DNA from 3 places in the Undibacterium sp. TC9W genome. Region 2 is predicted to be linked to each of the others. Evidence: predicted binding sites of a transcription regulator. Region 2 holds the regulator's gene; each other region holds the start of a gene.

Region 1 (10,529 bases), on a different contig from region 2:
TGGAATACTTCTTCATATTGCGCATGGCTTACTTCCAGCGCTGCACTGGCCTGGCGATAGCGCAATGCTGATACGTCGAGTTCGTGCAAAACCCTGAACACAGCCAGCGGTACGCAGGTATTAAAGAACAGGAATAACAGAGACTGTATATAGGTATTACTGGCAGGCAGGGTCACATCAAAACCTGGCACATTGAACAGGGGACGGTTCAGCAACAGTAAAAGAAAAGGCAATACATTGAATGCCATGAGACCCAAGGCGAGCCGGGTACCAAAGAACAGCCTGGCAATAATCGGGGTGGTATAGATGAAGATATAGCCAAACTTGGCTATTTCGAACTGATCGACGAGACAAACAATGGCGAATGCAGACGCGTATACCGTGCCTATCAGTATAGCGGCACCAGCGCGCAGATGACGGGATGAATAGTACAGCCCCAATGCCAGCACAGCATAGAAAAAGCCAACTACCCACAACACCCGATAAGCACCAACTGCGATTGCGTCCAGGGAACTGTGAATCGCTACTGCCGCCTCCAGCACAAAGCCAGACATCAAAATGATACGTAGTGCACTTAATTTCCATGCAGCGTGCTCGGCAGGCGTTAATGCACTTTCATTAAGAAAAAGCCAGCGAAACATGTCATGCAATCAATATAAAAAGCCAGAACCTGTTGCGCATTCATGGAAAAAATACCTGCATTCTTGCGGCAAAACAATTATTTGCCCTGAGGTATCCCTGACCACATTCACATCAACAAATCCCTATGAATCTGTAAAAAAATGTTTCCAAAACAATTAGGCATTCTCTCATAGATTTAATTGATTTCCGCACATATTGTCACAATTAGCCGCATTAAAAATGAAAACTATTTTTCATTTGGTGAATTGAACGGATACTTATATTTCATATTGCGGTTCTTTTGAGGACAAAACATTCCAAACATTGCATTTAGATAATTAATTGCATGGGCTACAAATAAAATGCAGAAACGCCATTTCATTGCCAGAAAATAATGAAATGGCGGCGGCGACGGAGTTTCTGCATGCGGGTGGTTTTAAAGAAACTAAAAACCACCGCTCCCAGCAAATACTGCATTCAGGCAAGTTCAGGCAGCATCATGCACAGGATGTGATTGGCGGTGATACAAAAACTCCAGTACTTCAGTGCGGTAAGCTGCATATTGTGGGTTTTGCGCGAGTGCCACGCGGTCACGTGGCCTGTCCAGATCGACTTTCAAGATTTCACCTATAGTCGCTGCCGGGCCATTGGTCAGCATGACGATGCGGTCTGACAATAACACCGCCTCATCCACATCATGCGTCACCATAACCACGGTGGATTGCGTCTTGGCGACGATCTTCAGCAATTCATCTTGCAGATGAGCCCGCGTGAGGGCATCAAGCGCACCGAAGGGCTCATCCATGAGCAAGACTTTTGGTTCTATCGCCAGCGCGCGGGCTATACCTACACGCTGCTTCATGCCACCGGAAATTTCATTCGGACGTTTTTTCTCGGCATGCGTGAGACCCACCAGTGACAGCGCTTGCATGGTGCGCTTTTGCAACTTGGTCCCATTCTCGGTTGCGCCAAATACCCGCTCCACCGCCAGAAAGACATTTTCATAGCAGGTCAGCCAGGGCAACAAGGAATGATTCTGGAATACCACGCCGCGTTCTGGTGATGGGCCAGAAATTTCCCTGTGCGCGCACAGCAAGGTACCGGCACTGGCATTCGTCAAGCCAGCAATCAAATTCAACAGCGTCGATTTGCCGCAGCCGGAGTGACCGATCAGGGTGATGAACTCGCCCTTTTTGACATTCAGATTGATATCGCGCAATGCATGAAAACTGCCCTTCCTGGTATTGAAGACCATCTCTACCTGATTGATCTCTATGTACTTGTTGTCGATTTCATTCATGATCATGTCCCCACATCTTCATAAGTAAAGGCGCGTGCGATTGCCACCAGGATTTGTTCGAGTATCAGCCCCACCATGCCGATGACGACGATAGCGATGATGATGTGTGGTACGTTCAGATTATTCCATTCGTCCCATACCCAGAAGCCTATGCCTATCCCACCGGTCAGCATTTCTGCCGCAACGATGACCAGCCAGGCCGTGCCTATCGCCAGCCTAACGCCGGTCAGCATATAGGGCAGAACCGAAGGCAGGAGAATGCGGGTGATGATTTTCCATTCAGACAAATTGAGTACGCGGGCGACATTCATATAATCTTGCGGCACACGCTGTACACCGATTGCAGTATTGATGATCATGGGCCAGATTGAACAAATAAAAATAGACCAGATCGCCGCCGGATGAGCCGACTTGAATACCAGCAAACCTATAGGCAGCCAGGCCAGCGGCGAGACCGGCTTCAACAGACTGATGATGGGATTAAACATGCCGGACAAAAACTTGAAACGACCTATCAAAAACCCCAACGGTATGCCTACCGCTGCAGCCAAGCCAAAGCCAACTGCAACCCGTTTGAGCGAAGCAAAAATATTCCAGCCTATACCCTGGTCATTTGGCCCTTTTTGATAAAAGGGATCAGAGAATACCTTGATGGCTTCCTGCAAAGTCACCCATGGTGACGGAAAAGTCGTGTTCTTGATTGCAATGATTTCCCAGATCAAGATCAGCATGCCAACACCAAATAATGGTGGCAACACACTCAGAAAAAATGGCCGGAAAGAACGTGGTTTTTTTTCTGTTTTGGTTTTGATCTCCTTTGCCACGTTAACTTCCGTGACTGTAGTTGCTGCGCTGCTGGTATCACCTGCGGCAGACATTGCACCATGTACCAAGGTATTCATGACGACTCCTCAAGCCTTGATTTTGAAAGAAGCTGCGTAGGCAGCCGGGTTCTTGCCATCCCAGACTGTACCGTCCATGAACTTGCTGCTGCGCATGGGGTCTTTTGGTACGGATACCTTAGCCATGGTCGCGGCGTCCTTGTAGATGTCGATGCGGTTAACCGCTTTTGCCACTGCTAGGTAATCCGGGTCAGCTTTCAGCATACCCCAGCGTTTGTGCTGAGTCAGGAACCACATGCCGTCTGACAGGTAAGGGAAATTCACTGCACCATCATTAAAGAATTTCATGTAGTTGGGATCATCCCAGGTCTTGCCCAGGCCATTTTGATAGCGCCCCAAAATACGCTGATTGATGACATCAACCGAGGTATTGACATAGGACTTATCGGCAATGGTTTCTGCCATCTTGGTCTTATTGGACAGGGACGCATCTATCCAGCGGCTGGCATCAAGGATCGCAGCTACCATGGCACGTGCCGTGTTTGGATATTTCTGTACGAATTCAGAAGTGGTACCCAAAACTTTTTCTGGATGATCTTTCCAGATGTCCTGTGTCGTTACTGCCGTAATGCCTATGCCGTCTGCAATTGCCCTGTGGTTCCAGGGTTCACCTACACAATAACCATCCATATTACCAACCCGCATATTTGCCACCATTTGTGGTGGTGGTACGGTAATGACCTTGGCATCTTTCATGGGGTTGATACCGTGGGCAGCCAGCCAGTAATACAACCACATTGCATGGGTACCGGTAGGAAAAGTCTGGGCAAAAGTGTATTCGCGCTTGTCGGTTTGCATGAGCTTGGCCAAACCTGCGCCATCTACAGCGCCCTTCTCTGCCAGCTTCTTCGACAAGGTAATCGCCTGCCCGTTATTGTTCAACGTCATCAGCACGGCCATGTCTTTTTTATTGCCGCCTACCCCAAGCTGTACGCCGTAGATCAAACCATATAAAACATGGGCAGCATCGAGTTCACCATTGACGAGTTTGTCACGCACGCTGGCCCAGGAAGATTCTTTGCTCGGGATAATCTTGATACCGTATTTTTTATCAAAACCCAGCACTGATGCCATCACGACGGAAGCACAATCGGTCAGAGGAATAAAGCCTATGTGCACCTCTTCTTTTTCTGGTTTGTCTGATCCCGCTGCCCATACCCCACCTGTACTCAAGCCCATGATGCCTGCCCCGCTTGCCAGTGCAGCAGTTTGCAAGAAACTGCGACGATTGAAATTAGGTTCATTTTCTTCCTGGGTCTTGATGAGGTTGTTAGAAGATTCCTGATTTGACATGTCTGCACTCCAGCTAAATTAATTTCTATTAGGACTTACGCAAAACCGCCCTAGCTGCGTTGTTAGCTCCTAGCCGTACTAAAGTACTGTCTTCGTCGCTACGCCTTGCCAGGACAATTTTGCGTAAGTCCCGTCGATAATAAAAAAGGTGTCGTCCCACCACGGATAAACCGTATGGAAAGACACCTTTGTCTTGTGAGGTGACCGCCGTTAGTCAGACTCACATTTTTTCTTAAGCACCAGCTTTGGCACTTTCTTTAACCATAGCAATTGCCGTGCCAGCTCAAATTAAAGGCCTTGGCTCCTCATGCCAATACTATGAAGCGAAATCCTCTTAAAAATACCAGTTGCTGCGCACTCAAATGACGCAACGCACCATTTGCATGCACAAGCTTGGCTCAGCCACCGAGCAAATCCGCCACATCCAGCATGCGCTGCGCCAGATCGACCAGCTTCAGGTTCTTTTCCATGGCTTGCTTACGCATTTTTTGATAGGCCTCGTTTTCTGAGAGATGATGGCGTTCCATCAGCAAACCCTTGGCACGTTCTATGGTTTTGCGCTCTTGCAGCTTGGCCTTGGTATCGGATAATTCGCTACGCAGCTTTTGATCTGCATTGAAGCGCGCCATGGCGACATCGAGCACAGGCTTGATGCGCTCAGACTGCAAACCGGCAACCACATAGGCCGAGACGCCAGCTTCCATGGCCGCGGCCATATTGGATTGATTGCCATCTTCAGTGAACAAAACGATGGGACGCGGCGCATCGCGAGTCAGCATGACCATATGTTCCAGCACATCACGCGAATCAGACTCGGCATCAATAATGATCATCTCGGGCTGCAACTGGGCGATGCGCTCGCTCATATAGATATCGCCAGGGATAACGGCGATGATGTTATAACCCGCTTGCAGCAAGCCTATGCGCAAGGCGCGTGAGCGGGCCAGCTGTGCCTGGGCATGCTCCTGCAATTCGTCTTCGCGCTGAATGACCGTGTTCACCACCACAATCCGCAGACTGGGTGATACTGGTGTTGTCGCTTCGTCAGTATTTGCTTTGCCGCGCATTGATGGCCTATGCCAGATATAATTACGTTTACCAGCAATAGCAAGAATCACACCAATCCCTGCACTGGAATACAGGCGGCCAATCACTTGCATTCTTGCCATGCCTATGTCATTCGCTTGCTTTTCCCTTAATTAGAAACAGATATGATAGTTCTCGGCGTTGAATCCTCCTGTGACGAAACCGGTCTGGCCCTGTATGACACAGAGCGCGGCCTGCTTGCCCATGCACTGCATTCGCAAATCGCCATGCACCAGGAATATGGTGGTGTCGTGCCCGAACTGGCTTCGCGCGACCATATACGCCGCGCCCTGCCCCTGCTGACCGAAGTGTTGACTAAGTCTGGCACAGAAAAACAGGCCATAGATGCGATTGCCTATACCCAGGGACCTGGTCTGGCGGGTGCCTTGCTGGTTGGTGCCTCGGTTGCCTGTGGCCTGGGCATGGCACTGGATAAGCCCGTGCTCGGTGTCCATCACCTGGAAGGCCATTTGCTGTCTCCCCTGCTGGCCAGCAAGCCACCGGAGTTCCCATTTATCGCCCTGCTGGTCTCCGGTGGGCATACCCAGTTGATGCGGGTGGATGGCGTCGGTCGTTACCAGCTATTGGGAGAAACCCTGGACGATGCTGCGGGTGAAGCCTTTGACAAGTCAGCCAAATTGCTGGGTCTGTCTTATCCCGGTGGACCGGCTATCTCGCGCATGGCAGAGTTTGGTGACCCGACTGCCTACCAGTTCCCGCGTCCCATGCTGCATTCCAAGGACTTGAACTTCAGTTTCTCTGGTTTGAAGACAGCGGTACTGACGGTTGTTAAAAACCACCCGGCAAACATCTGTGAGCAAGACAAGGCAAATATTGCGCGTGGCTTTGTTGATGCTATCGTCGCCGTGCTGACCGCCAAGTGCGTCACCGCGATGAAAGAAAGTGGACTGAAGCGTCTGGTGATCGCTGGTGGCGTTGGTGCCAACCAGCAGTTGCGCGCATCCCTGAATGCGGCAGCGGCAAAGAAGCGCTTCCAGGTATATTACCCTGAGCTGGAATTTTGTACCGACAATGGCGCAATGATCGCCTTTGCCGGCGCCATGCGCCTCAAAAACAATCCTGGCCTGGCGACCAGGGATTACGGTTTTAATGTGAAGCCGCGCTGGCCTTTACAGGAATTGATTGCCGCCTGATTTTATCCACGGCAGGGCTATTTATAGATGCCACAGCCGACGATCACATTCTCGAATTTTTCCACATACATGGACTTGGGTTCGATCTGCTTGGTCGTGGGATTAATGAATTTATAATCCTGCCAGGCCTTACCCTTGGCTTTGACCAGTTCTATACGCTCGCGTATAAAAAATTTGCCATCGATATCGGTGAGGTCAAACATTTCCTTGCCTACCATCTTGGGATTCAGGTGAGCGAGATTTTTGCCACTCATGTCATAGACAACGACATATAAGTCACGGTCCTGGTACTGACCATCGCGCTTGTTAATCTCGGCTACAGTCGCCTCGACACCATGCTTTTTCATCGCATCGATGGCTTTTTGCACCATGGCCTTGGCCTCATTGGCGCTGCCATGCTCTGCTGCCTGGGCCGGAAAACTCATCAAGCCCAGAGTGAACAAGCCTGCCATCCAAAGTTTCACAAATCGCGTCAGCATATGCAACCCCTCATTTATGAATAAAAAAGCACGGCGCTTTTTAAGCATAAATGAGGGGTAGCGAATAATCTAGATTTATTTACAATATTTAAGACTTATTTTTTCTTGTCCTGCTTTTTATCTTCTTTCTTGTCGTCTTTCACTGTCGTCTTCTTGCTACCCAGACGGCTTTCCTTGCCTGCAATCAGGTTCGCGATATTCTGACTATGGCGATACACCAGCAAGGCGCTCATGATGGCAATTGCCAGCATTTTGACATCCGGGCCAAACAGCAGGCCATAATAAAAAGGCGCAAATATCGCTGCGACCAAGGCAGCCAGCGAAGAATAACGAAAAGCAAACGCCACCATCAGCCAGCTCGCCAGCGTTGCCACACCCAGCCAGATATCGATGCCGATCAATATACCGGCTGCCGTCGCCACGCCTTTGCCGCCAACGAACTTGAAAAATACTGGCCACAAATGACCGATGAACACTGCTAGAGCAACGATGGCAACGCCGGTGTCACCAAGATCAAACTGATCCTGGTAGTGAATTGCCAGCCATACCGCCAACCAGCCCTTGAAAGCATCGCCTAATAATGTCAACACCGCTGCAGCCTTGTTCCCACTACGCAGTACATTAGTCGCGCCCGGGTTTTTTGAACCATAAGTGCGCGGATCGGCCAGACCAAACAGCTTGCTGACCACCACTGCAAACGACAGTGAACCGATCAGGTAAGCGGCAACTGCCGCCAGTATTGTATTCATCTTATTCCTTCATTTCTTTAAGCTTCGCAAGTATAAGCCAGGCTAGTAGCAGAATGAGCCAGCCTCGCAAAATTCTTGAAACCGGATTCATTCGTCGATGGCACAATCGACTGGCCGTGCCTGCAACAGACTTTCCAGCAAGCCGGGAGCTATACCTATCAGATAGCCGCGCTGGCCACCATTGATATAAATCTTTGGCAGCGCCAGTATGCTGCGCTCCACATAAACGGGCATGGCCTTTTTAGTGCCAAAGGGGGACGTGCCACCAACCAGATAACCAGAATGTTTTTGCGCATTTTCAGGCTTGCAGGGTTCGACTGACTTGCAGCCTATCTGCCGAGCCAGGTTTTTGGTAGAAACCTTTTTGTCCCCATGCATGAGCACGATCATGGGCTTGGCAGCTTCATCCTGCATGACCAGGGTTTTCACAACGTGGTGCTCATCCACACCGAGTTCACGGGCGGACACTGAAGTGCCGCCATGTTCTTCATACGCATACGGGTGCTCGGTAAATTCCACCTTGTGCTTGCGCAGCAACTGAGTTGCCTGGGTTACTGATACATGTTCTTTTTTGGCCAAATTACACTCTCAAAAAACTGGATTTGTAAAAAACAGGCACAGATTATATCGCCTCAGGATGTCTGGCTGGGACGCAAGTGCGTGTTCAACATCATTTAATTTGGGCTCCTGGCAAGAATGAACTTGCAAATCCAGGTATCGATTACGTCGAATGCAAACATTAAAAACGCTCCTGAACACACTTCAGGCAAGCGAGAAACATATTTAAACTACAAAAATTCAATTTCATCAAGATACAAGATGACAAATAAAAAAAGCACAAAATAATGTCAGGAAAATATGGAAATTTTCGAATTCTCAAGCCTCAAATAATGATTTACAAAATTTCATATTTATTAAATGCATAATATTTATTTCCGTAGTTTGCAAGCAACAATTATTAACAATCCTGTTACATCCCATTACATAATACCGCGCAAGCCAGATGGTCACTCTGGCTTTGCCTGCATGGCTAAAAAAATATAACAGGCCATGCAGTTAGCTCTATCGGCGCTGACCAAACCGACCATACAACAGCAAAACGGTTTGATTGCCGCCGATAAAATTAATAACAACTTAAGGTGGAAGTGAAAATATATGTACCTGAAAGAAAAAAAAGCTTCTCAATTGGTGCGTACTGCCCTGTGCCTGATGGCCGGCTCTATGCTCACCATGAACGGTTACGCGCAAGCCGTTACAGAGGAACCTGCAAAACTGCAAAAAATTGAAATTACCGGTTCAAACATTAAACGTGTGCAGACCGAAGGTGCCTCACCGGTACAGATCATTACCAGGGCAGAGCTGGAAAAAACAGGTGCCACCAGTTTGTCATCCGTTATTCAAAATCTTTCTTCAAACAATGCCGGTGCCCTGACCGGTGTTGAATACAACGGTTTCTCTCCAGGCGCAACGACTGCATCACTGCGTGGTCTGGGTAGCGGCGCCACTCTGGTACTGGTCAATGGCCGCCGTATTGCACAATATGGTATTACCGGCTTCCAGTCACAGTTTGCCAATCTTGACGCGATACCTGTGGGTGCCGTTGATCATATCGACGTCTTGCTCGATGGCGCATCCGCAATCTATGGTTCGGAAGCGATCGCAGGCGTAATCAATATCTGGCTGAGAAAAGACTACACTGGCAGCGAAGTCAAAGTCAGTGGCGGCACAACCTCTCACGGCAAGGCAAAATCCAAAGACTTCAATCTCTCCTATGGCATGGGCGATATTGCAGCAGACAAGTTTAATCTGATGGGCTTTTTTGAGCATCACGACTCTGATGCCCTATCCATGCGCGACATCAATGCCTATAACAGCCAGGATTACCGTGGCTTTGGCATTACCAAAGGCGATCGCCGCACAGCTTACTCAGTACCCGGTAATGTCCTGATCAATAACGTCATTACTGCCCTGCCAGGATGCCCTACTGCTAACCTGGCACCAAACGGCCGCTGCCTGCTGGATCGTTTTGACTGGACTGATGCGGTTCCTAAACGCTCCAACGACTCCTTCTTCGCCCGTGGCGAATATCAATTCAGCGCGAATCACAGCTTCTTCATCGAAGCTGGAGTCACACAAATCAAAACCAATTTGCGTTTTGATCCGCAGTTTTATGCGAACGATGATACTGGTACTTTCACGGTAGCTGGCGGCAAGAATTACCTGGTGCGTACTGGCGACCTGGGTGCCCGCACTATCGATGTCAAGGATACTGAAACACGTGTCATCGGCGGTTTCAAAGGCGCATTGGGGGGGTGGGAATACGACACTTCCGTCGGCTATCTACAAAGTAAAGTCAACGTAGATCAACGCGGATTCATCATCACCGATCAGATGGAAGCCGCACTGGCAAATGGCACTTATGTGCCTGGCGCCGCCAACAATGCAGCCGACGTGCGTGCCAGAATCTCCCCTATGTTAAGACGCCAGGGCGAGAATAAAACCTGGTTTGCTGATCTGAAAGTCAGTAATTCTGAATTGTTTGAATTGCCAGGTGGCTTTGCCGGTGGTGCTGCCGGTATTGAATACCGCCGCGAATCCACCAGTGACGTCGATGACCAGTACTTCCTGGATCAACGCGTTTATTCCATCGGTGGTTTGCCAAAGTTGCCATTCTCCAGCCGTAATGTCGCATCTGCGTATGGCGAACTGAACCTGCCTGTATTGAAATCCCTGGAATTATCTACTGCGGTGCGTGCAGATAATTACAGTGTTGGTGGCAACTCCCTGACACCGAAGATAGGTGCAAAATGGAGTGTGCTTCCAACTGTAGTGTTGCGCGGCACGATTGCAAAAGGCTTCCGTGCGCCTAACTTCCGTGAAATTTCTCCATCTGTCTCCGTTGGTTTCTACAACGGTCAGCAAGATCCGGTACTGTGCCAGACTGG
Region 2 (10,529 bases):
GGCATTTAAGCAATCGTGAGTCTTTTATATGATTACTTGAGTATTTTCTCAAAGCAAACAGCCTCTGTCCGTCCGGCATATTTACCAAAATTTGGAATCCGTGCGTAGCCATGTTTTTCATAGAAAGTGACCGCACGCTGGTTGATGAGGCGGGTTTCCAGACATAGCCTCAGGTAACCAAATTCTTTGGCGGCAGCTTCAAGATGTCCCAATACGGCAAGACCCACACCCGCTACCTGTGCGTACATGCGCTTGACTTCAGCCGCCCCCTCGCCCATCGGACGAAAAGCACCGCAACCCACAGCCTTGCCATCTTCGTCGCGTGCCAGCACAAACAAGGCACCGGGCACGCGCACATCCTGCATGTCAAATGAAGAACGGCCACTGTCACCAGTGATCGCTGCCAGGCTGGCAGACAATTCATCCAGCAAAATAGCGGCCTCGGGCAAGGCTGGGTCAACGGTGGCTATATGAAACGAACTCATGTAGGTCAAGACTTGTAACTTATATGTTAATGACCATCAAAATTACAGACAGTGAACAACGGCAGGCCGCTGTCCTGGATGATCTTTGAGCCACCAAGCTCAGGCAAGTCAACGATGACAGCACCTTCCACTACCGTTGCACCCAGGCGTTCCAGCAATTTCTTGCCTGCCATCATGGTGCCACCAGTAGCGATCAGATCATCGATCAACACTACGCGGTCGCCTTGTTTACAGGCGTCAGAATGCAGTTCTACTGTTGCACTGCCGTATTCAAGCTCGTATTGTTCAGATACGGTATGGAAAGGCAACTTGCCTTTCTTGCGGATAGGCACAAATCCCAGGTTCAGCTCATACGCCACCACAGAACCGATGATGAAGCCGCGTGCATCCAGGCCAGCTACAACGTCAAGCTTTTCATCCATGTAGCGGTGCACAAACATATCTATCAGCACACGGAATACTTTAGGATTTTGCAACAAGGGGGTAATGTCGCGGAACATCACGCCTGCTTGTGGCCAGTTTTCCACCGTGCGTATATGTTGTTTAATGTATTCAGCCGGATTCAACATCGAGCATGTCCTTCAAATTTAAAAATAACCCGCTATTTTAACAGCCGCTGCTCTGCTCTAGCGACTGCTTCGGAAGTTCCCCTGACAACGACCACGTCGCCATTCTGTAAAACGATGTCATCGAGCTGTTCCAGCCTGGTCTTGCCACGGCGGACTGTGTGAATATCGACTTCCAGCTCAGCCAGGTTGATCTCTGCCAGCTTCTGACCTAGCGCTTTGGCATTGTCGGTCAAGACAACAGTATGCAGGCGTATCTGCATGCTCTCAGGGCTGTCAGCGGCATCACTGGCACCGTGGAAGAAGCCACGCAGCGATTCATAGCGCGCCTCACGCGCGACCTGCACCCTGTGTACCACGCGCCGCAAAGGCACACCAAGCATCACCAGCGCATGCGAAGCAAGCATCAGGCTGCCCTCCATGAGTTCTGGCACTACCTCAGTGGCACCGGCAGCCCTGAGCTTATCGAGATCAACATCATCATGGCTGCGCACGATGACAGGCAGGCTAGGGTTCATTTCGTTAACGAAATGCAAAACCTTGAGCGCGGATGCAGTGCTGGTATAGGTCACCACCAATGCCGAGGCGCGGTTGACACCGGCCGCAAGCAGGCTTTCACGTCTTGCCGCATCACCATAGGAGACATTGGCACCGGCTGTCTGGGCTTCCCTGACGCGGTCAGGGTCAAGATCGAGGGCGTGGTAATCGATATTTTCTTCTGCGAGGATACGCGCCAGGCTTTGCCCGCTACGGCCAAAGCCGGCGATGATCACATGCTTCTTGCTGGTCATGGTGCGGGCTGCAATCTGGGTCAATGCCAGCGATTGCATCATCCATTCATTGGCAGAGAATTTCATGACAATGGCATCCGACTTGGCCAGGATAAAAGGTGAGATCAGCATCGAAATCACCATGGACGCCAGTATCAATTGCACCAGCATGGGATCAACCAGTTGCAATCCACCAGCCTGGTTCAACAAAACGAAGCCAAATTCGCCCGCCTGCGCCAAACCAAGACCAGTACGCAAGGCAACGCTGGTGGAATTGCCAAATGCCCTTGCCAGCGCCGCGATCAATACCAGTTTTAACAACACAGGCCCGGTCAGCAGCAACAGCACCAGCCAGAATTGTTCATACACCAGCCGCACATTGAGCAACATGCCCACGGTAATAAAGAACAGCCCCAGCAAGACATCGCGGAAGGGTTTAATATCTTCTTCCACCTGATGGCGGTATTCAGTCTCCGAGATCAGCATGCCGGCGACAAAGGCACCGAGTGCCATCGACAAGCCGGCTTTCTCGGTTAGCCAGGCAGCGCCAAGCGTAATGAACAAGAGATTCAACATGAACAACTCTTGCGAGCGCCGCTTGACGACGATGTGGAACCAGGCACGCATGAGTTTTTGCCCGACCACCAGCAGCAATACCAGCACCACCGCCGCCTTGCCACTCGCCAGTGCCAGGGTTTTGCCCAGGTCCGGTGACTTGGATGCCAGCGCCGGAACCAGGATCAGCAGCGGTACCACGGCCAGATCCTGAAACAACAGCACGCTGATGATCTGCCTGCCATGCAGGCTTTCGAGCTCCAGCCTCTCCGTGAGCATTTTCGAGACGATAGCGGTGGAAGACATGGCCAATGCGCCACCAAGGGCGAATGAGGCTTCCCAACTGATCTGGAAAATGCCAGGCAACCAGCGGCTGGCTATCCAGCCAAATACCATGCTGGTCAGTATCGTGACCAGTACCTGTGCCATGCCCAGGCCAAATACGGCCTTGCGCATGGCCATGAGTTTGGACAGCGAGAACTCCAGTCCTATCGAAAACATCAGGAAGACCACGCCAAATTCGGCCAGTTCATGGGTCACGGCACTGTCTTCTGCCATGCCAAAACCGTGCGGGCCTACGAAGATGCCAACCACCAGATAACCCAGCATGGGCGGCAGTTGCAACATACGGAATGCGACTACGCCCAATACGGCAGCAGCCAGCAATAAAAGTGTGGTGTCCAGACCTGTCATGTCGCCTATTATTGCCGATTTATCGCCTTGTCATCCTGCTTTTGGGCAAACATAATTCATTACGTTACAACTGGCAAAGTTTTTGCTTTGCGGATTTCGTTTATACTTCTGGCATGAATGAACTGAATGCACCTTTAACTTTTACACAACAACCCACGACAGATGCGGCTGTAGCAGCACAACGCGCCCTGAAACTGGCTTGTGAAACCCTGCAAATCGAGTCTGACGCCCTGCTTGCCCTGCAAAAACGCCTGGGTAATGGCGATGCCGCCGGCTTTGCGCAAGCGGTCAGTATGTTGTTGGCATGCCACGGTAGGGTTGTGGTTTCTGGCATAGGTAAATCTGGCCATATTGCGCGCAAGATCTCGGCCACCTTTGCCTCAACAGGTACGCCCTCGTTTTTTGTCCATCCGGCTGAGGCTGCGCATGGCGATCTGGGCATGGTCACTTCGCAAGATGTGTTTATTGCGATCTCGTATTCTGGCGAAGCGTCTGAGCTGATGTCCATCCTGCCCATCATCAAGCGCCTTGGTGTGAAGCTGATTGCCATGACCGGCAACCCCGAATCCAGCCTCGGCAAGTTGGCTGATATCCACCTGAACCTGCATGTGGATAAGGAAGCCTGCCCGCTGAACCTGGCACCGACTGCCAGCACCACAGTGACGCTGGCGCTGGGCGATGCATTGGCGGTGGCGGTACTGGACGCGCGTGGCTTTAGAGAAGAAGACTTTGCCCGCTCGCACCCCGGTGGCTCGCTTGGTCGCCGTCTGCTGACACACGTCAGAGACGTCATGCGCACCAACGAAGACATTCCGCAGGTTGGGCCAGAAACCAGCCTGAAAACTGCGCTGCTGGAAATTACCAAAAAAGGTATGGCGATGACCGCCGTGGTGGATGAGCAGCAACATGTGCTGGGTATCTTCACCGATGGTGACTTGCGCCGCCTGATGGATGGCACGCGCGACTTTACCCAGTTGCGTATTGCCGATGTCATGAACCACGCGCCGCGACGCATACGCCCGGAACAATTGGCTGTCGAAGCCGTCGAAGTCATGGAAACTTACCGCATCAACCAGTTGCTGGTCGCTGACGACAGCGGCAAGCTGGTGGGTGCCTTGCATATCCATGACCTGACCAGGGCCAAGGTGATCTGATGAATAATTCTGTAGATTCTGTAGAAAGAGCCAGCAAAGTCCGGCTCATGATTTTTGATGTCGATGGCATACTGACTGATGGCAGTCTGTACTTTGGGCCAGACGGCGAAATGATGAAATGCTTTAATGTGCTGGATGGGCAAGGCATCAAGCTCTTGCAGCAGGCCGGCATTATCACGGCCATCATCAGCGCGCGGCAATCGGCCATCGTCAGCAAGCGTGCGGCTGATCTTGGCATCAGCCATGTCAGCCAGGGTATCCATGACAAGAAGAGTGCATTTCTTGAACTACTGGCGAAGCTGGATATCCCTGCTGAACACTGCGGCTTTATCGGTGATGACGTGATTGATTTACCGATACTGACCAGGGTTGGCTTTGCAGCCAGCGTACCAAATGCCCATGCTGAAGTACAACAACGTGTGCAGTACATCACCAGGGGCAGTGGCGGCCAGGGTGCTGCACGCGAAGTCTGCGACTTCATCCTGCGTGCACAAGGTAAATATGAACATGCTTTACAAGCATATCTGACATGAAACCCCAAATGACCATAGACCGCTTCCGCATCTGGCTAGCCGTAATCCTGCTGGGCGTGATCACCATGGGCACCATCTGGGTCATGGAAGTCATACGTCGCCATGCCGATGATGAGCAAAGCCGTACTTCTGCCAGGTCAGCACCGGATTACTATGTCGAGAAATTCAATTTCATCCGGCTGTCAAACAATGGCAAGGCCAATTACCATATCACGGGTGACAGCCTGGTGCATTTGCCGCGGACTGACAATATAGAAATCAAGCATCCGCAGATCAACAGCTTTGATCAGGGCAGGCCTCCCCTGCACCTGCGTGCTGAACTCGCAGTTGTATCGCAAAAATCTTCACTGACCACACCCAAGCGCGAGCATGATGAGGTTCACTTGCATGACAATGTCAGCATGGAGAGACCTGAGGGCCTGAGTTCACAATTTGTGCGTGTGGAGTCTGATTATCTTTTGCTCTTGCCGGACGAAGACATCGTTAAAACCGACAAACCGGTTTCAATTACGACTGGCAAACTGCATTCAACTGCAACTGGCATGATTGCCAATAATTCAACCCAAGGCCTGGAATTGCTGAGCAAGGTTTACATTCAACTCAAGAAACGTGAACCCGCTCCCAAAACCGGGAATAAATAAGCAAGAAAGCGAATATGCACATGATCAAAACATCATTTAGCGTCACACGCTTGATCAGCCTGGCCTGCCTGGGCCTGGCCTGTGTTTCTGCAAATGCAGAAAAAGCCGACAGTAATAAAGAGACCATCATCAAAGCCGGTTACGGCATCAGTGATGGCAAAGCCAGCGTCAGCAGATTATCCAAGGGTGTGTCCCTGGTGCGTGGCACCCTGACCGTCACTTCTGAGAGTGCTGTCGTGACCGAAGCCCCGAATGGTGATCAGTTTGTTGTTCTGACAGGTGGCAGTGGCCGCAAAGTCACCTTCCGCCAGAAACGCGATGGTGGCCCTGATCTGTGGGTAGATGGCGAAGCTGACCGTGCTGAATACAACCAGAGTACAGAAATCGTCAAATTCATTTCCAAGGCCAAGGTACGCTACCTCGAAGGCAAGCGCGTCACCCAGGAACAGGAAGGTGAATACCTGTCATATGACAGCAAGAATGATGTTTTTGTTGGCACGAATTCGACCAGTGGCCAGCATGTAGATGGCTCAGGCAATATCACCATCACCTTGCAACCAAAACCAGAAAAACAGGCTAAATAAGATGACAGCACAGTCAAGCAGCACCTTGCTTGTCAAGGGCTTGCAAAAGCGCTACGGTGCGCGCCAGGTGGTGCGCGATGTTTCCTTGCTCTTGAAAAGCGGCGAGGTCGTGGGTTTGCTGGGGCCGAATGGCGCAGGCAAGACCACTTCGTTTTACATGATCGTTGGCCTGGTACCTTCCGACGCCGGGGATATCACGATTGATGATGTGAATATTTCGCAACTGCCTATTCACGAGCGCGCCGTACTGGGTTTGTCTTACCTGCCACAGGAAGCTTCGGTATTTCGCAAGCTGACGGTAGAAGACAATATCCGTGCCGTCCTCGAATTGCAAAAAGACAGCGAAGGGAAATATCTCGGTGCCAAGAAAATTGAGCAAAGGCTCAATGCTCTGCTGGCAGATTTGCAGATAGAAAAAATACGTGAAAGCCAGGCGCTGTCACTGTCAGGTGGCGAACGCCGCCGCGTCGAAATTGCCCGTGCACTGGCGACCAATCCACGCTTTGTCTTGCTGGATGAACCCTTTGCCGGTGTTGACCCTATCGCCGTCATTGAAATCCAGCGCATCGTGCGCTTCCTCAAGGAGCGCGGCATAGGTGTGCTGATCACCGATCATAATGTGCGCGAAACCCTGGGCATCTGCGATCACGCCTATATCATCAACCAGGGCGCGGTACTTGCCAGCGGCAAGCCTGACGACATCATACAAAATGAATCTGTACGTCGCGTTTATCTCGGAGAACACTTCCGGATGTGACGGGAATCATCATGAAACAAAGCCTGCAACTACGTACCTCACAACATCTGGCCTTAACGCCGCAATTGCAGCAATCAATACGATTATTGCAGTTATCCACTTTGGAATTGCATCAGGAGCTGGAGACGCTGCTGACTGATAACCCCATGTTGGAACGTGTCGATGATCCCCTCGATCACGCCGTACGCCTGCTGGCCGACGGTGCCATCAATACCAGCAGTACTTCTACCGATGCCGGCATGGAAGCACCGGCAGCAAGAGAAGACAGTGACAGGTCAGCAGAACCGGCTGCCGCAGATGCAGAAACCGTCATCAGCAATGACAGCACCACCTCCAGCGAAGAAGACTGGGGCTTTGATGATGTACAGCATGGCAGCAAATCTGGCGATGATGAGGATGGCCGCCCGCAGCTGGGTGCTGCTCATATCACCTTGCGCGAGCACTTGCTGGAACAGATGCGCCTGAACCTGCGCGAACCGCGTGACCGTGCTCTGGTCGAGTTGATGATCGATGCGCTCGACAATAACGGTTACCTGACCGAAACATTAGATGAAATACATGCCAGTTTGCCACTGGAGCTGTGCGTAGAACCAGAAGAGCTGGCATTTGCGCTGAACATGCTGCAAAGCTTTGACCCGGCAGGTGTCGGTGCGCGCAGCCCGTCTGAATGCCTGGCCTTGCAAATCAGGCGTTTACCAAAAGTTGCTTTCGTCATACGCAGGCTGGCATTGCAAATTGTTGAAACACAACTGGCTTTATTTGCACAAAGAGATTTCACCAAACTCAAGAAAATCTTCGATTGCGATGACGAAGATTTGCGCGATGCACAAACTGTCATCCGCCAGTGCAAACCGCGCCCCGGCCTGGCCTTTGCTGCGGATGAATCTGACTATGTTGTACCCGATGTGATCGTCAGAAAATCCGGCAACGGCTGGCAAGTCATGCTGAATCAGGATGTCATGCCCAGGCTGCGAGTCAGCAGCATGTATGCCAACATCATGAAGCAAAACCGTGGTGAAGCTGGCATGGGCGCACAATTGCAGGAAGCACGCTGGCTTATCAAGAATATGCGGCAGCGTTTTGAGACTATATTGCGCGTTGCACAAGCCATAGTCGAAAGGCAACGCAATTTTTTCACCCACGGTGCTGTTGCAATGCGCCCCCTTGTTTTGCGCGAAATTGCTGATACACTAGGATTACACGAGAGCACTATCTCACGTGTAACAACCCAAAAATACATGTTGACCCCACATGGCATGTTTGAGTTGAAGTACTTTTTCGGCAGCCATGTCGCGACGGAAACAGGGGGTGAAGCATCTTCCACCGCGATACGTGCACTCATCAAGCAGTTGATAGGAGCAGAAGACCAGAAAAGCCCACTCTCTGATAGCAAAATTGCAGACATGCTGGGTGAACAGGGCATGGTAATTGCCCGACGGACAGTTGCCAAATACCGTGAAGCCCTCAAAATCCCCCCAGTCAGTTTGCGTAAATCTTTGTAAGCAGTCCTTGTAATCACGGTTTGAATTGCTATATATGATTTAGCTCAAGGCAAATAAATGCTGAGAGCGTATCGTTATAGCAAGCAACATCACTATAGGAGCACAGTATGAATCTCACCATCAGTGGACATCACGTCGAAGTAACTCCTGCAATTCGTGAATATGTACATACCAAACTAGAACGTATCAGGCGGCATTTCGACCAGGTCATTGATATCGCCGTCATCCTGACGGTGGACAAGCTCCGGGAAAAGGATAAACGACACAAAGCTGACATTAATTTGCATATCAGCGGTAAAGATATCCACGTTGAAAGTCTGGCGCATGATCTGTATGCAGCCATTGATGCACTGGTAGATAAACTTGATCGCCAGGTCATCAAGCATAAAGATAAAATGCAAGACCATCAGCACGACGCCATCAAGCACATACCTGATCCGGCATCGGCTTCATAAGACCCCAGTCCTTGCCCGAACAGGGTTGCGGACATCCAAAACAAGGACGCTAGAAGGCGTCCTTTTTGTTGGGTGAATGGTTTCTTTGTACGGCTGGTTTTTGATGCTTTAAATTTCAAATAAATAGTTTACTTTTATTACTACTTGTCACGTCCATCGCTCAAAAAGCTGCGAATTAGTTGATTCACGGCATTTTTATTAACGTCATTCCAGCGTGCTTTTAGCTGGAATCCAGTGACGTTCGCTGTATGCCATGGTGCTTGTTACAAGTGGCGCTTTGACTAAAGCGATTGCCCTCCGTGGATACAAGCCGGGTCTCGTCCCGGCAGCCGAAATACTTTCTTTGCGTCGCCAAAGTAAGTATTCAAAGAAAGGCGACCCAGGCGTAGCCGCCCCTACGGGGTGCCCATTTGTGCAGTACAAAAAATGGGAAGATCCGAAACTCGCCTGCGGCTCAAACAGCGGCTCTTCTTTTTCCATTTTCTGTACTGCACAAATGGCGGCTACACATGGGAACTGCGAAAAGTCAAAAGCAACCGCAACGTCAAACTCAACAGCAACAGCAACCCAAAAAGTCAAACCTAACAGCAACGAACATGCCGCCCTTACGCTATTTCCTCATAAACATATACACCCCGTGACTACCAAGCCTGACAAAGTTAAAATAGCAGCTTCATCCCCTACCCTGCATAGTCAACATTATGAGCGAATTTGTACTTACCTCCGTCAAGAACAATATAGGCTACATCACTCTCGACAGGCACAAAGCACTCAACTCGCTGTCTCTCGATATGGTAAGAGCAATGACGACGACCTTGCTGGCCTGGCAGGATGATCAGAATGTGCGTGCGGTGTTTATCCACAGCAGCAGTGAAAAGGCATTTTGCGCGGGTGGTGATATCCGTTTCTTCTATGACGTCGGAACGGCCACACCCAAAGGTGACTCTGCCCTGCTGGAAGATTTTTTCACCGAAGAATATGCCTTAAATCATTTAATCCATTTCTACCCAAAACCTTATATCGCCCTGATGAATGGCGTGGTCATGGGTGGTGGCATGGGTATCGCGCAGGCGGGTGAAGATTGCCGTTTGCGCATCGTCACTGAGCGTACCAAGATGGCCATGCCGGAAGTGAATATCGGTCTGTTCCCGGATGTAGGTGGCGGTTATTTCCTGTCACGTACTGAAGGCGAAATCGGTACTTACCTAGGGCTGACTGGCGAGATCATTACCGCCGCTGATGCCATCTATGCAGGCTTGGCGGATGTCTATATACCTACTGCAGAAATACCTGCAGTGATGAACTTAATCAGTGAAAGCACGGCCACGGACCTGCGCCAGGCGATACGCGATTTCGCGGCAACTTTTGCAGACCAGGCAAAACCAGATACCAGCAAACTGGCTGCACAACACGCCGCCATCAATGGCATCTTCGCGGGCAATAGTGTCATTGCCATCTGTGAAAAACTACAGCAAGACAACAGCGAATTCGCTCAACAAACACTGGCCACCATGCAAAAACGTTCGCCATTGCTGATGTCAGTCACGCTAGAACAACTACGCCGCAGTAAAGACATGACAGTATCAGCCTGCCTGCGCATGGAAAGAAACATGGTACGCCATTGCTTCAAGCATGGCGAAGTGCTGGAAGGTGTGCGTGCTCTGGTAGTGGACAAAGACAATACACCACGCTGGTCACCTGCCACTTTGGCTGAAGTGACAGCAGAACAAGTGACAGGATTCTTTGCAGAAGCCTGGCCTGCTCATGCGCATCCTTTGCGGTATTTAGAAGGGTAATTGCAAGGATGACCGATCAAAGCTTTGATCAATCGTAG
Region 3 (10,529 bases), on a different contig from region 2:
AATTGGCATGGTAAAAAGACCGTGGCAGCACAGTATCTTGCAGGAAATTGTACCGGTACACATTGCCTGCCATGCTCTAAGATAAACTCACAGTAGATTCAGGAGTAGAAAAAATGCAAATATCCGGTTCCCGCCCCATGCAAAAATATCAGGGGAGTTGCCACTGTGGTGCGGTGCACTTTGAAATTGAGACGGATTTTCCTGAGCTGACGATGTGCGACTGCTCAATATGCCGCCGCAAAAATGCCTTGATGGTCAAGGTACATGAAAGCAAGTTCAAGCTGCTGGCGGGTACAGAATCATTGAGCGAATACCAGTTCCACAGCAACACCGCCCATCATTATTTTTGCAAGACTTGCGGCATTTATCCTTTTCACCGCAAACGCGTGACACCAGACAATTTTGGTATCAACGTCTATTGCCTTGAGGACTTTGATCCTGAAGGCATTCCTGTGCGCCAGGCCGTTGGCGCCCGGATGCCATAAGGCGATGAATCTTTTACACTAAACAGGAAACCAGAAATGCAAACCCAAACCCTTCTTGCCTTTACTGCCATCGCCAGCCTGGCGATACTCAGCCCTGGTCCAGCCACCTTGCTGTCTTTAAAAAACGGCGCGAGTTATGGCACACGCGCGGTCATTTGGTCAGCCTTTGGCAATGTATGTGGTATCTTTTGCCTTTCTACTACCGCATTTTTAGGCTTGGGCGCTTTGCTGAATTCGTCTGCCATGCTGTTTGCAGCCGTCAAGATCATTGGTGCACTTTACCTGTTCTATATCGGTGCCAAGCAGTTATTTGGGAAAAGCAACGCATTGACGCATGATGGGCAAAACGGTCAGGCTGATAGCAGGCCACGTCCGCGCAAATTATTTTCTGAAGCTTTTTTGACAGCAGCCACCAACCCAAAAGCTCTGATGTTTTTTACAGCCTTGTTCCCGCATTTCATCACACCGGACGAAGCTTTGGCACCGCAGTTTTTTGCATTGATGGCAATCTTCATGGGCCTGTCTTACCTGACCCACCTGATGTATGCGCAACTGGCTGCGCGTGCCATGCATGTACTGGTCAAGCCGCGTTTTGTGAAATGGATTAACCGCGTCGTTGGTGCGGCATTCATTACCTTCGGGACGATGTTGCTGAGCTTGCGCAGGCAAACAGCCTGAGGGCCAGAGGGCCTGAGAATTCAGGCAGATAAAATCTTTTCCATGAAGACGCTCAAGGGGTCTTCTTCATATTGACCAAAAGCAGCCCGTTCGGCATAGCCGAGGCGAAAGTATAAGCCCAGCGCCTCAGGCTGCCTGATACCGGTTTCCAATCGGACTACACGTATATCCTGATCCAGCAAATGATCTTCCAGTGCCCGCATGATGTGCTTGGACAAACCTCTTCCTCGAAATTCATCAGGTACAAACACGCGCTTGATTTCACCATAACTTAACTGCTCATCGTCATCAAACAGGATAGTGACAGCACCACAGGCAGCCAGTTGTCCGTCCATGTAACAACCGAGAAAAATCACATTATCGTGCAGCAATGCGTCCACGCTGAGCATGTGATTACTCTCGGCTGGATATAGTGCAGCCATGTAAGCATCAGACATGGCAATCAGTCTGCCTGCGGCTTCTGAAGCCGGATCGACTCTTTCTATCATCATGTTTTTATGCGACTTTTTCCTGCATATTAAAACTAATCATCTTCTTGAGTTCCGGCACGCAAGAGCCACAATTCGTGCCGCATTTGAGTTTGCCCTGCAAGTCAGTCAGAATATCGGCAGGCAAACCATCCATGCCTGCAAGTGTCTTATTGATTTCAGTATCAGTCACATTCAGGCAACTGCAAACCACTTTTCCACGTGCGGCAAAACCCTGAGGTGCCGTTGTACTCGGCATCAGCAGGAGACGGCCCAACCTGGCGACTGGTTCTTGTTCCTGCAGGAAGTCCTTGAGCCAGCTCTCAGCAGACACATCCCCCGCCAGTGCCACGGCAGCCAGGCCACCTTCTTTTACCAGGATATGGCGCGAAACACTGCGGCGCTTGTCGTCATAGCGCAAGACGTCCGCGCCCACTATGCCAAAAATGTTCTCGATTTTTTCCAGGACTTCAGTTGCCACCGCTTCTTCATTCGCAGCACGGAAGATCACACCTACTTTATCACGGCCAAATGGTGTGCAGGATGCATAGGCAAACTCACGCATATAAGGGCGCAAGGCAGCTTGTACGCTGTAGGCTTCTTCGCTATCCAGCCACGCGAATACAACGAAGCGCCAGGGTAATTCTGCCTTCAGAATCTTGACGGCTGCAGCTTTCAGTTCAGGTTGTTTAGAGCTGGGATCGATTGCTGGTGAAGTAAGGGCATTCACACCATAGCTGGCATTGCCGGCATGGCCACGGCCAGATACATATTCCTCCCCCCAGTGCATGGCGATGAAAACCTGGCCCGCACGCTGCTCATCACTTTCAACTACCGGCAAAATGACAGTACCGCGACGGCTGCTGACATGCACCAGATCTCCCGCTTTCAGAAAGCGTCTTTGCATATCTGTGGCTTCCATGCAAAGGCCAGGTTCTGCCACGTGGGCAAACAACTGTGCCACAGTGCCGGTACGGCTCATGCCGTGCCACTGATCACGCAGGCGTCCGGTATTCAAGGAAAATGGATAGCGTGCATCAACTGCATCCTTGACAGGTTGGTATACAGTATTGACGAAACGTGCGCGGCCATTTGGTGTAGGGAAGATACCGTCTTCATACAAGCGCTGTTTGCCAGTGCTGGCACCAGCCGGATAAGGCCATTGCTGTGGCCCCTGCTTCTCGAGTATGGAGTAAGACAAACCGGTGATATCCAGATCGCGACCACGGGTACTGTCACGGTGTTCGTTCCAGACTTGTTCGTCGCTGTCGTACTTGAAGTTGACGGGTGACTTGCACAGCAAAGGAGCCAGTACCTGGGCAAACTGACTGGCGATTTGCCAGTCGTGCCTGGCTTCACCAGGTGCGGCTATGACGGGGCGCACGCGGGATATGCGGCGTTCTGAATTGGTGACGGTGCCTGTTTTCTCGGCCCAGGTGCTGGCGGGTAAAAGTATGTCGGCATAAGGCACGGTGGCCGTGCTGGCATAGGCTTCCTGCACGATCACCAGCTCGGCTTTTTGCAGAGCTTCGCGTATCAGGTTTTGCTCAGGCATGGATTGCGCGGGATTGGTGCAGACTATCCAGATGATCTTGATCTCACCCTGCCGGACTGCTTCAAACATTTCCACTGCGGTTTTACCAGGTATGGCAGGCACATGGTCTACTCCCCAGTAGGCGGCAATTTCTGCGCGATGTTCAGCATTGGCAAGGTCGCGGTGACCCGACATCAGGTTGGCCATGCCGCCGACTTCACGCCCGCCCATGGCATTGGGCTGGCCAGTCAAAGAGAACGGTCCAGCACCTGGTTTGCCGATTTGATGGGTAGCCAGATGCAGATTGATCAGGGCAGCATTTTTTGCAGTACCGGCAGATGATTGATTCAGCCCCTGGCAATACAGCGACAGGCTGGCTTTGGACTGGCCAAACCAGCGTGCTGCCTGCACCAGGTCAGCTTCCTTGATGCCGCAGGTCCTGGCAACAGCTGCTGGCGTGTAATCACGTACGGTTTGCTTGAGTTCGGCAAAGCCCTCTGTATGTTCCTGAATATAGGCCAGATCGATTAAATCTTCCCACAGGCACAGATGCAACATGCCATTGAACAGGGCAACATCGGTACCTGGCAAGATAGGCAGGAACAAATCTGCTTCACGCGCAGTATCGGTACGGCGCGGGTCGGCAACAATAACTTTGATTGCCGGATTTTTTTCCCTGGCCTGTTCCAGGCGCCGATATAAAATCGGATGTGCATAAGCCGTGTTGGAACCGACAATAAAAATAACTTCTGCGAGATCTATATCTTCATAACAGGCAGGCGGCGCATCCGCACCCAGGGTCTGCTTGTAACCGGCAACCGCGCTTGACATGCACAGGCGCGAGTTGCTGTCTATGTTATTAGTGCCTATCAAGCCCTTGGCGAGTTTATTGAAGACATAATAGTCTTCCGTCAGCAACTGACCAGAAATATAAAATGCCACACTGTCAGGGCCATGCGTCTTGATAGTGTTCGCAAACTTGCCCGCCATGCTGGCAATGACGCTATCCCAGTCGCTGCGCAGTCGCAACTCTCCACGCATGGTGGGATCGCGCATTTCAGGATACAGCGCCCTGACCTGTTGCTGTATTTTTGCATCTGCAGACAGATGCAAAGTGCTGCCCTTGCTGCACAGGCGGCCAAAATTAGCTGGATGCTCGGTGTCGCCACGTACACCCAGCACTTGCCTGCCATCGCTTTCAATTACTACACCGCAACCAACGCCGCAATAACAACAGGTAGATTTGGTTTCAGTCATACATGCCTTTAAGTGCACGCTGCATCACATACTATGCATAGTATGTGATGCAGCGCATTTTTTCTATACCTCTATTGCGAGTGTGCGTAACTCATTTGCGTCCAGATATACCTGATCTGCATCCACTTTCAGGCTGAACTTCTGGGTGCAGCCCTCATCTGGAGAAATCGCGCAACCTGTGGGCAATTCTATGTTCCAGTTATGCAAGGGGCAGGCTACTCTTTCGCCAAAGACTATACCTTGTGACAAAGGACCGCCTTTGTGCGGGCATTTATCCAGCAGAGCAAAGACCTTGTTTTCTGTATTTCTGAAGATGGCGACATCCGGCTTGGCCGCACGTGCAACCACGCGTGCACCCAGTACGGGGATATCTTCAACACGACAAATAACTTGCCATTCCTGACTCATGTTTTTTCCTCTCAAAAAATGGCGTTATGCTGGCAAGCGTTCAAACTGACGCGTATCGACCTGAGCTTTTTCTGGTTCATGCCATGGATCAGACTCGCCTTCCAGTGCAAACAGCAAACGTTGATACAGGTCTTTGCGGCGCTCGTGGTCTTCCAATATGATTTTCTTCACATAATCCAGACCGACACGGGCAAGGTAATGCACGGTGCGCTCCAGGTACCAACCTTCTTCACGATATAACTGCAAGAAAGCACCGGTATATTCCATGACTTCTTCATGGGTTTTCAACTTGACCAGGAATTGCGCAACTTCGGTTTTGATACCGCCATTACCGCCTACATAAATTTCCCAACCAGAATCAACGCCGATAACACCAACGTCCTTGATACCTGCCTCAGCACAATTACGCGGGCAACCTGACACAGCCAGCTTGACCTTGTGTGGCGAATACATGCGTGCCAGTTCACGCTCCAGTTGCTGCCCCATGAGGGTGGAGTTTTGCGTACCGAAACGGCACCATTCACTGCCCACACAAGTTTTCACGGTACGCAGACCCTTGGCATAAGCCAGGCCGGATGGCATGCCCAGGTCTTGCCATACGGCGCGCAAATCCTCTTTCTTCACACCCAGCAAGTCAATACGCTGGCCACCAGTGACCTTGACTGTTGGTATCTTGAATTTATCGACGACATCAGCAATCCTGCGCAATTCGCTGGCATTGGTTTCACCTCCCCACATACGCGGGATGACGGAGTAAGTGCCATCCTTCTGGATATTCGCATGCGAACGCTCATTGATGAAACGTGTTTGCGGATCATCCTTGGCTTCACGTGGCCAAGTAGAAATCAAATAGTAGTTGATGGCCGGGCGACAACTGGAGCAACCGTTAGGCGTGCGCCATTCCATAAATTCCTGCACGCCAGAGACCGTCAACAGCTTGTTGGCCTTGATGGCATCACGCACTTGCTGATGGCTATGATCAGTACAAGTGCACATAGGTTTGACTTTAGATGCAGTCGAATAATCACCACCAGCAGTAAACATGATGATCTGCTCTACCAGACCAGTACAGGAACCGCAGGACGCCGAGGCCTTGGTATGTTTGCGCACATCATCGAGTGTGAACAGACCTTTTTCCTTGATGGCCTTGACGATGGTGCCCTTGCAGACGCCATTACAGCCGCAGACCTCGGCCTCATCCGGCATGGCGGCAGCCTTGGTATGGCCTTCATGACCAACGTCGCCGGTATTTGATTCACCAAACATCAGGGAATCGCGGATTTCAGAAATATTCTTGCCTTCGCGCAGCAGTTTGAAATACCAGCTGCCATCGACGGTATCGCCATACAGGCAGGCACCAATCAGTTTGTCGTCTTTTACCACCAGTTTTTTGTAGACGCCGCCTATGGGGTCAGACAAGATGATTTCTTCAGTGTCTTTACCACCCATGAATTCACCGGCAGAAAACAGGTCTATGCCTGTCACTTTCAGTTTGGTGGAGGTGACTGAACCCTGGTAACGGCCTATGCCAAAATTAGCCAGGTGATTGGCGCAGACTTTGGCCATTTCAAACAGAGGTGCGACCAGACCGTACACAGTGCCGCGATGATTCACGCATTCGCCGACAGAGTAAATGCGCGGGTCATAAGTCTGCATGGTGTCATTGACGATGATGCCGCGATTGCAGTACAGGCCAGCAGATTCTGCCAGTGCTGTATTAGGACGTATGCCAACTGCCATGACGATCAGTTGCGCAGGGATTTCCAGGCCATCGGTAAAGCGTATGGCTTTGACGTGACCAGCATCATCACCAATGATGGCTTCGGTATTTTTTTCGAGCAGGAAGTTCAGGCCGCGGTCTTCCAGAGATTTTTGCAGCATCTTGCCAGCAACAGGATCAAGCTGACGCTCCATGAGCCAGCCTGGCAGATGCACGACAGAAACGCTCATGCCGCGCATTTTCAAACCATTGGCGGCTTCCAGACCCAGCAGACCACCACCGATAACGACAGCATGTGTATGCTTTTCTGCCGCTTCTATCATGGTGTTGGTGTCGTAGATATCGCGGTAGGCAATCACGCCCTTGAGATCCTTGCCTGGAACCGGCAACATGAAAGGTGTAGAGCCAGTGGCCAGCAGCAGACGATCATATTCAGTCTGGGTACCGTCTTCGGCGATCACGATACGTTTGTGGCGATCGATTTTGGTGATTTTTTTTCCGAGGTGCAGCGTGATATTATTTTCTTCATACCAGTCGACATCATTAAGCATGATGTCTTTGATGGTTTGCTCGCCTGCCAGTACTGGTGATAGCAGGATACGGTTGTAATTGGCATAAGGTTCTGCACCAAATACGGTAATGTCATACAGGTCGGGGGCGATCTTGATTAATTCTTCCAGGGTACGCACACCTGCCATACCATTCCCTACCATCACTAGCTTAAGTTTCTTCATGGCTGCTCCTTTGCTTGTCTCCCCAGACTCTAAGCAAGAGCAATGCCAGTTCATTTTTATCTGAGGGAAAGCCAGACTGTTTTTATAAGCCTGCACCAATTTAACTGCGCATTAATATGGTTTTCACCAAGAAAAACGGAGGATTCCTCTGTTGGCAGCAAAAGCAATGCCACTTATTGAAGCATGCACCCGAAATTCTCGCGGCACTCATACAAAACCCAGCCATTCCGGTGCATTGCACCATTTAATTCAGAGCACGCACAGTTTTTGCGCAGAAAGTTTTGTTTTCAATCATGAAATACGCGAATCATCTGCACATTTTGATGGCACGTCCCTTGCAAGTGGCATGCGTGTTCACTATTGGAGCGATCATGCAAAAAACTTCCTTCTGGAAAGCCGGGCACACGCCCACCTTATTGGCATCCTTCTTTTATTTCGACCTGAGTTTCATGGTCTGGGTATTGCTGGGGCCACTCGCCATCCAGATTTCCAAGGACCTGGGCCTGACCGCTGCGCAAAAAGGCCTGATCGTCGCTACCCCCTTATTGGCCGGTGCCCTGCTGCGCATCGTCATGGGTGTGCTGGTCGATCATCTGAAACCCAAGAAAGCCGGTTTGATAGGGCAGGTCGTCGTACTGGCAGGATTATGCTGGGCATGGCTGGGGAATTTGCACACTTATGAACAACTGCTGTTCCTCGGCGTGATCCTGGGCGTCGCAGGTTCTGCCTTTGCCGTGGCATTGCCGCTGGCATCGCGCTGGTATCCGCCTGAGCACCAGGGCACTGCTTTGGGGATAGCGGGTGCAGGCAATTCCGGCACCGCCTTTGCCGCCCTGTTTGCACCAGCACTGGCAATTGCCTTTGGCTGGCAAAATGTGTTTGGCCTGGCGCTGATACCCTTGTTCATCGCTTTGGCGGTTTACCTGATTTTTGCCAAGGATGCGCCAGGTGATGCGCCTAGCAAATCCCTGACTGAATACCTGGCCGTGCTGAAAGACAAAGACGCCTGGTGGTTCATGTTCTTTTACAGCGTCACCTTTGGTGGTTTCTCTGGCCTGGCATCTTCCCTGACGATTTATTTCAATACGCAATATGGTTTAACGCCAATCACAGCCGGTTACTTCACTGCTGCCTGCGTGTTTGCCGGTTCTCTGGTGCGCCCCATGGGTGGCCGTATTGCTGACCGCATAGGTGGCATCAAAACCCTGTCTGTCATGTACACCGTCGCTTCTGCCTTCCTTTTCATTGCATCCATCGGTTTGCAATCTGCGGCTGCTGCAGTATGTGTATTCGTGGTTGCCATGCTGGCCTTGGGCACCGGCAATGGTGCGGTATTCCAGCTGGTGCCGCAGCGCTTTCGTAAAGAGATGGGTGTCATGACTGGCCTGGTGGGCATGGCTGGTGGCATAGGTGGTTTTTATCTGGCGGCCAGCATGGGTTATTCACGCCAGATCACCGGCAGTTATCAAATAGGCCTGTCGATTTTCGCCAGCCTCGCCATCATCGCCTTGCTGGGTTTATCATTGGTCAAGAAACGCTGGCGCACGACCTGGGGCTCTGCCGCCATGACTACTGCAAAAATCTGAATACACAAAATACACAAAATACACAAAATACACAAACATGCCACTGACAGTCAGCACAGGACATCACAGCGTCGCTGGCATACGCCCGCGTAATGAAGACTTTGTCGGCATGGTCACGCCAGGCGAACCCGAGCTGTCCTGCAAAGGCATGGTATTGGCAGTAGCAGATGGCGTCTCTGGCAATGAAGGCGGGCGCGAAGCGGCTGAATATGTAGTACGTGGCCTGCTGACCGATTACTATGCCACGCCTGACACCTGGGAGGTAACAACAGCACTCGATAAGGTGCTGGTCGCCATGAATAGCTGGGTACAGCAGCAAGGCTCAGTCCGCCGTGAGCTGGCAGGCATGGCCACTACCATGACCTCACTGGTCTTGCGCGGACGCATGTATTACAGCGCCCACGTGGGCGACACCCGCTGTTACCTGTTGCGTGACGGTGCCTTGCAAAAACTGACCCAGGATCATGTCTGGGACAGACCAGAGATGCAACATGTGCTGACCCGTGCCATCGGCCTGGACAACCACCTCGTCATCGATCATGGCATGGGTGAGCTGCGTGTCAATGATGTCTTTTTGCTGGCTTGTGATGGCATCTGGGCCAGTCTGACAGAATATGATCTGACAGATTTTTTGAAGCAGGTCAGCACCGATAAGTTGGACAGTGAAGCAGTCTGCGAAGCACTATGCGCAGCCGCATTGAAAGCGGGGTCGCAAGACAACTGCAGTGCGGTGATAGCACGCATAGACAGCTTGCCAGAAGGTGAGTTGCGCGATGCCATCAGCGAGCTGCACGCCCTGCCAGTACCACCACGCATGAAACCCGGCCAGACCCTTGATGGTTATGCGATAGAAGAAGTCATGCATACCTCGCTGACGACGATACTATATCGCGTCAGCGACACCTCTCATCACCGGCAACTGGTGTTAAAAACCCTGCATCCTGACAAGGCCAATGATGCGCAGGAGCGCTCAGCCTTTGCGCATGAAGCATGGCTGGCCAAGCGCGTGGTAGCACGTTTTTTCCCTCAGGTCATAACACCCGATCAAAGAAACTACCTGTACTATCTCTCAACCTGGCATGCCGGTGCATCCCTGCAACAAAGGCTGGAAGCCGGGCAGCATTTCACCATCCCAGAAGCAGTCGCTTATGGTGGCAAGCTGGTACGCGCCATCGGTGCGCTGCACAGACGCAGCATTCTGCACAGGGATATCAAGCCCGCCAATGTGCATCTGGGGGATGATGATGAAATCCGCATTCTTGACCTTGGTGTCGCACAATCCGGCTTTGACAGCCGGGATGGCCAGGGCAATGCCAGTCATATCATGGCAGGCACACCTTCATTTTTGGCACCTGAACAATTCCAGGGTGCAGCACCATCCCGCGCCACTGATCTGTATGCCACCGGCGTCACACTTTACTATTTGCTGACACGCCACTATCCGTATGGCGAAATCGAACCTTTCCAGCGCCCCAAATTTGCTGAGCCTGCGTCGCCGGGGCGCTACCGCCCGGATTTGCCACACTGGCTGGAAAACGTCTTGCTCAAAGCCGTGGCACGTGACGAGGCTGAACGTTTTGAAACCGCAGAAGAATTTTTACTGGCACTGGAACGTGGTGCCGCCCATCCCCTGCCCGCCCCGCAAGCCAAACCCCTGGCC

Evidence for each region. The regulator sigma-54, encoded in region 2, starts transcription at its own class of promoters, with help from an activator protein. The targets are predictions, from matches to a motif close to TGGCANGNAANCTGCTTT.
Region 1: a site for sigma-54 is predicted at 5,221-5,238, ahead of ACO0LN_RS16305 (ANTAR domain-containing response regulator). Genes of this name have one in related genera too.
Region 3: a site for sigma-54 is predicted at 7,314-7,331, ahead of nirB (nitrite reductase large subunit NirB). Genes of this name have one in related genera too.

What each region holds. Positions count from the first base shown of each region.
Region 1 covers NZ_JBMPPJ010000010.1:179,675-190,203, forward strand. Annotated here, with positions in the region: gene ACO0LN_RS16285 (putative bifunctional diguanylate cyclase/phosphodiesterase) at 1-641, opposite strand, end outside; gene ACO0LN_RS16290 (ABC transporter ATP-binding protein) at 1,109-1,921, opposite strand; gene ntrB (nitrate ABC transporter permease) at 1,924-2,823, opposite strand; gene ACO0LN_RS16300 (CmpA/NrtA family ABC transporter substrate-binding protein) at 2,833-4,002, opposite strand; gene ACO0LN_RS16305 (ANTAR domain-containing response regulator) at 4,515-5,183, opposite strand; gene tsaD (tRNA (adenosine(37)-N6)-threonylcarbamoyltransferase complex transferase subunit TsaD) at 5,328-6,356, shown strand; gene ACO0LN_RS16315 (cache domain-containing protein) at 6,374-6,835, opposite strand; gene plsY (glycerol-3-phosphate 1-O-acyltransferase PlsY) at 6,931-7,584, opposite strand; gene ybaK (Cys-tRNA(Pro) deacylase) at 7,672-8,163, opposite strand; gene ACO0LN_RS16330 (TonB-dependent receptor plug domain-containing protein) at 8,740-10,529, shown strand, end outside.
Region 2 covers NZ_JBMPPJ010000013.1:53,434-63,962, reverse strand. Annotated here, with positions in the region: gene ACO0LN_RS18550 (GNAT family N-acetyltransferase) at 33-485, opposite strand; gene ACO0LN_RS18545 (adenine phosphoribosyltransferase) at 512-1,054, opposite strand; gene ACO0LN_RS18540 (monovalent cation:proton antiporter-2 (CPA2) family protein) at 1,087-3,069, opposite strand; gene ACO0LN_RS18535 (KpsF/GutQ family sugar-phosphate isomerase) at 3,183-4,223, shown strand; gene ACO0LN_RS18530 (KdsC family phosphatase) at 4,223-4,756, shown strand; gene lptC (LPS export ABC transporter periplasmic protein LptC) at 4,753-5,397, shown strand; gene ACO0LN_RS18520 (LptA/OstA family protein) at 5,418-5,981, shown strand; gene lptB (LPS export ABC transporter ATP-binding protein) at 5,983-6,738, shown strand; gene ACO0LN_RS18510 (RNA polymerase factor sigma-54) at 6,750-8,240, shown strand; gene hpf (ribosome hibernation-promoting factor, HPF/YfiA family) at 8,348-8,695, shown strand; gene ACO0LN_RS18500 (enoyl-CoA hydratase/isomerase family protein) at 9,397-10,491, shown strand.
Region 3 covers NZ_JBMPPJ010000010.1:14,152-24,680, forward strand. Annotated here, with positions in the region: gene ACO0LN_RS15615 (GFA family protein) at 114-485, shown strand; gene ACO0LN_RS15620 (LysE family translocator) at 522-1,163, shown strand; gene ACO0LN_RS15625 (GNAT family N-acetyltransferase) at 1,184-1,654, opposite strand; gene ACO0LN_RS15630 (molybdopterin-dependent oxidoreductase) at 1,659-4,421, opposite strand; gene nirD (nitrite reductase small subunit NirD) at 4,485-4,829, opposite strand; gene nirB (nitrite reductase large subunit NirB) at 4,854-7,283, opposite strand; gene ACO0LN_RS15645 (nitrate/nitrite transporter) at 7,655-8,869, shown strand; gene ACO0LN_RS15650 (protein kinase domain-containing protein) at 8,907-10,529, shown strand, end outside.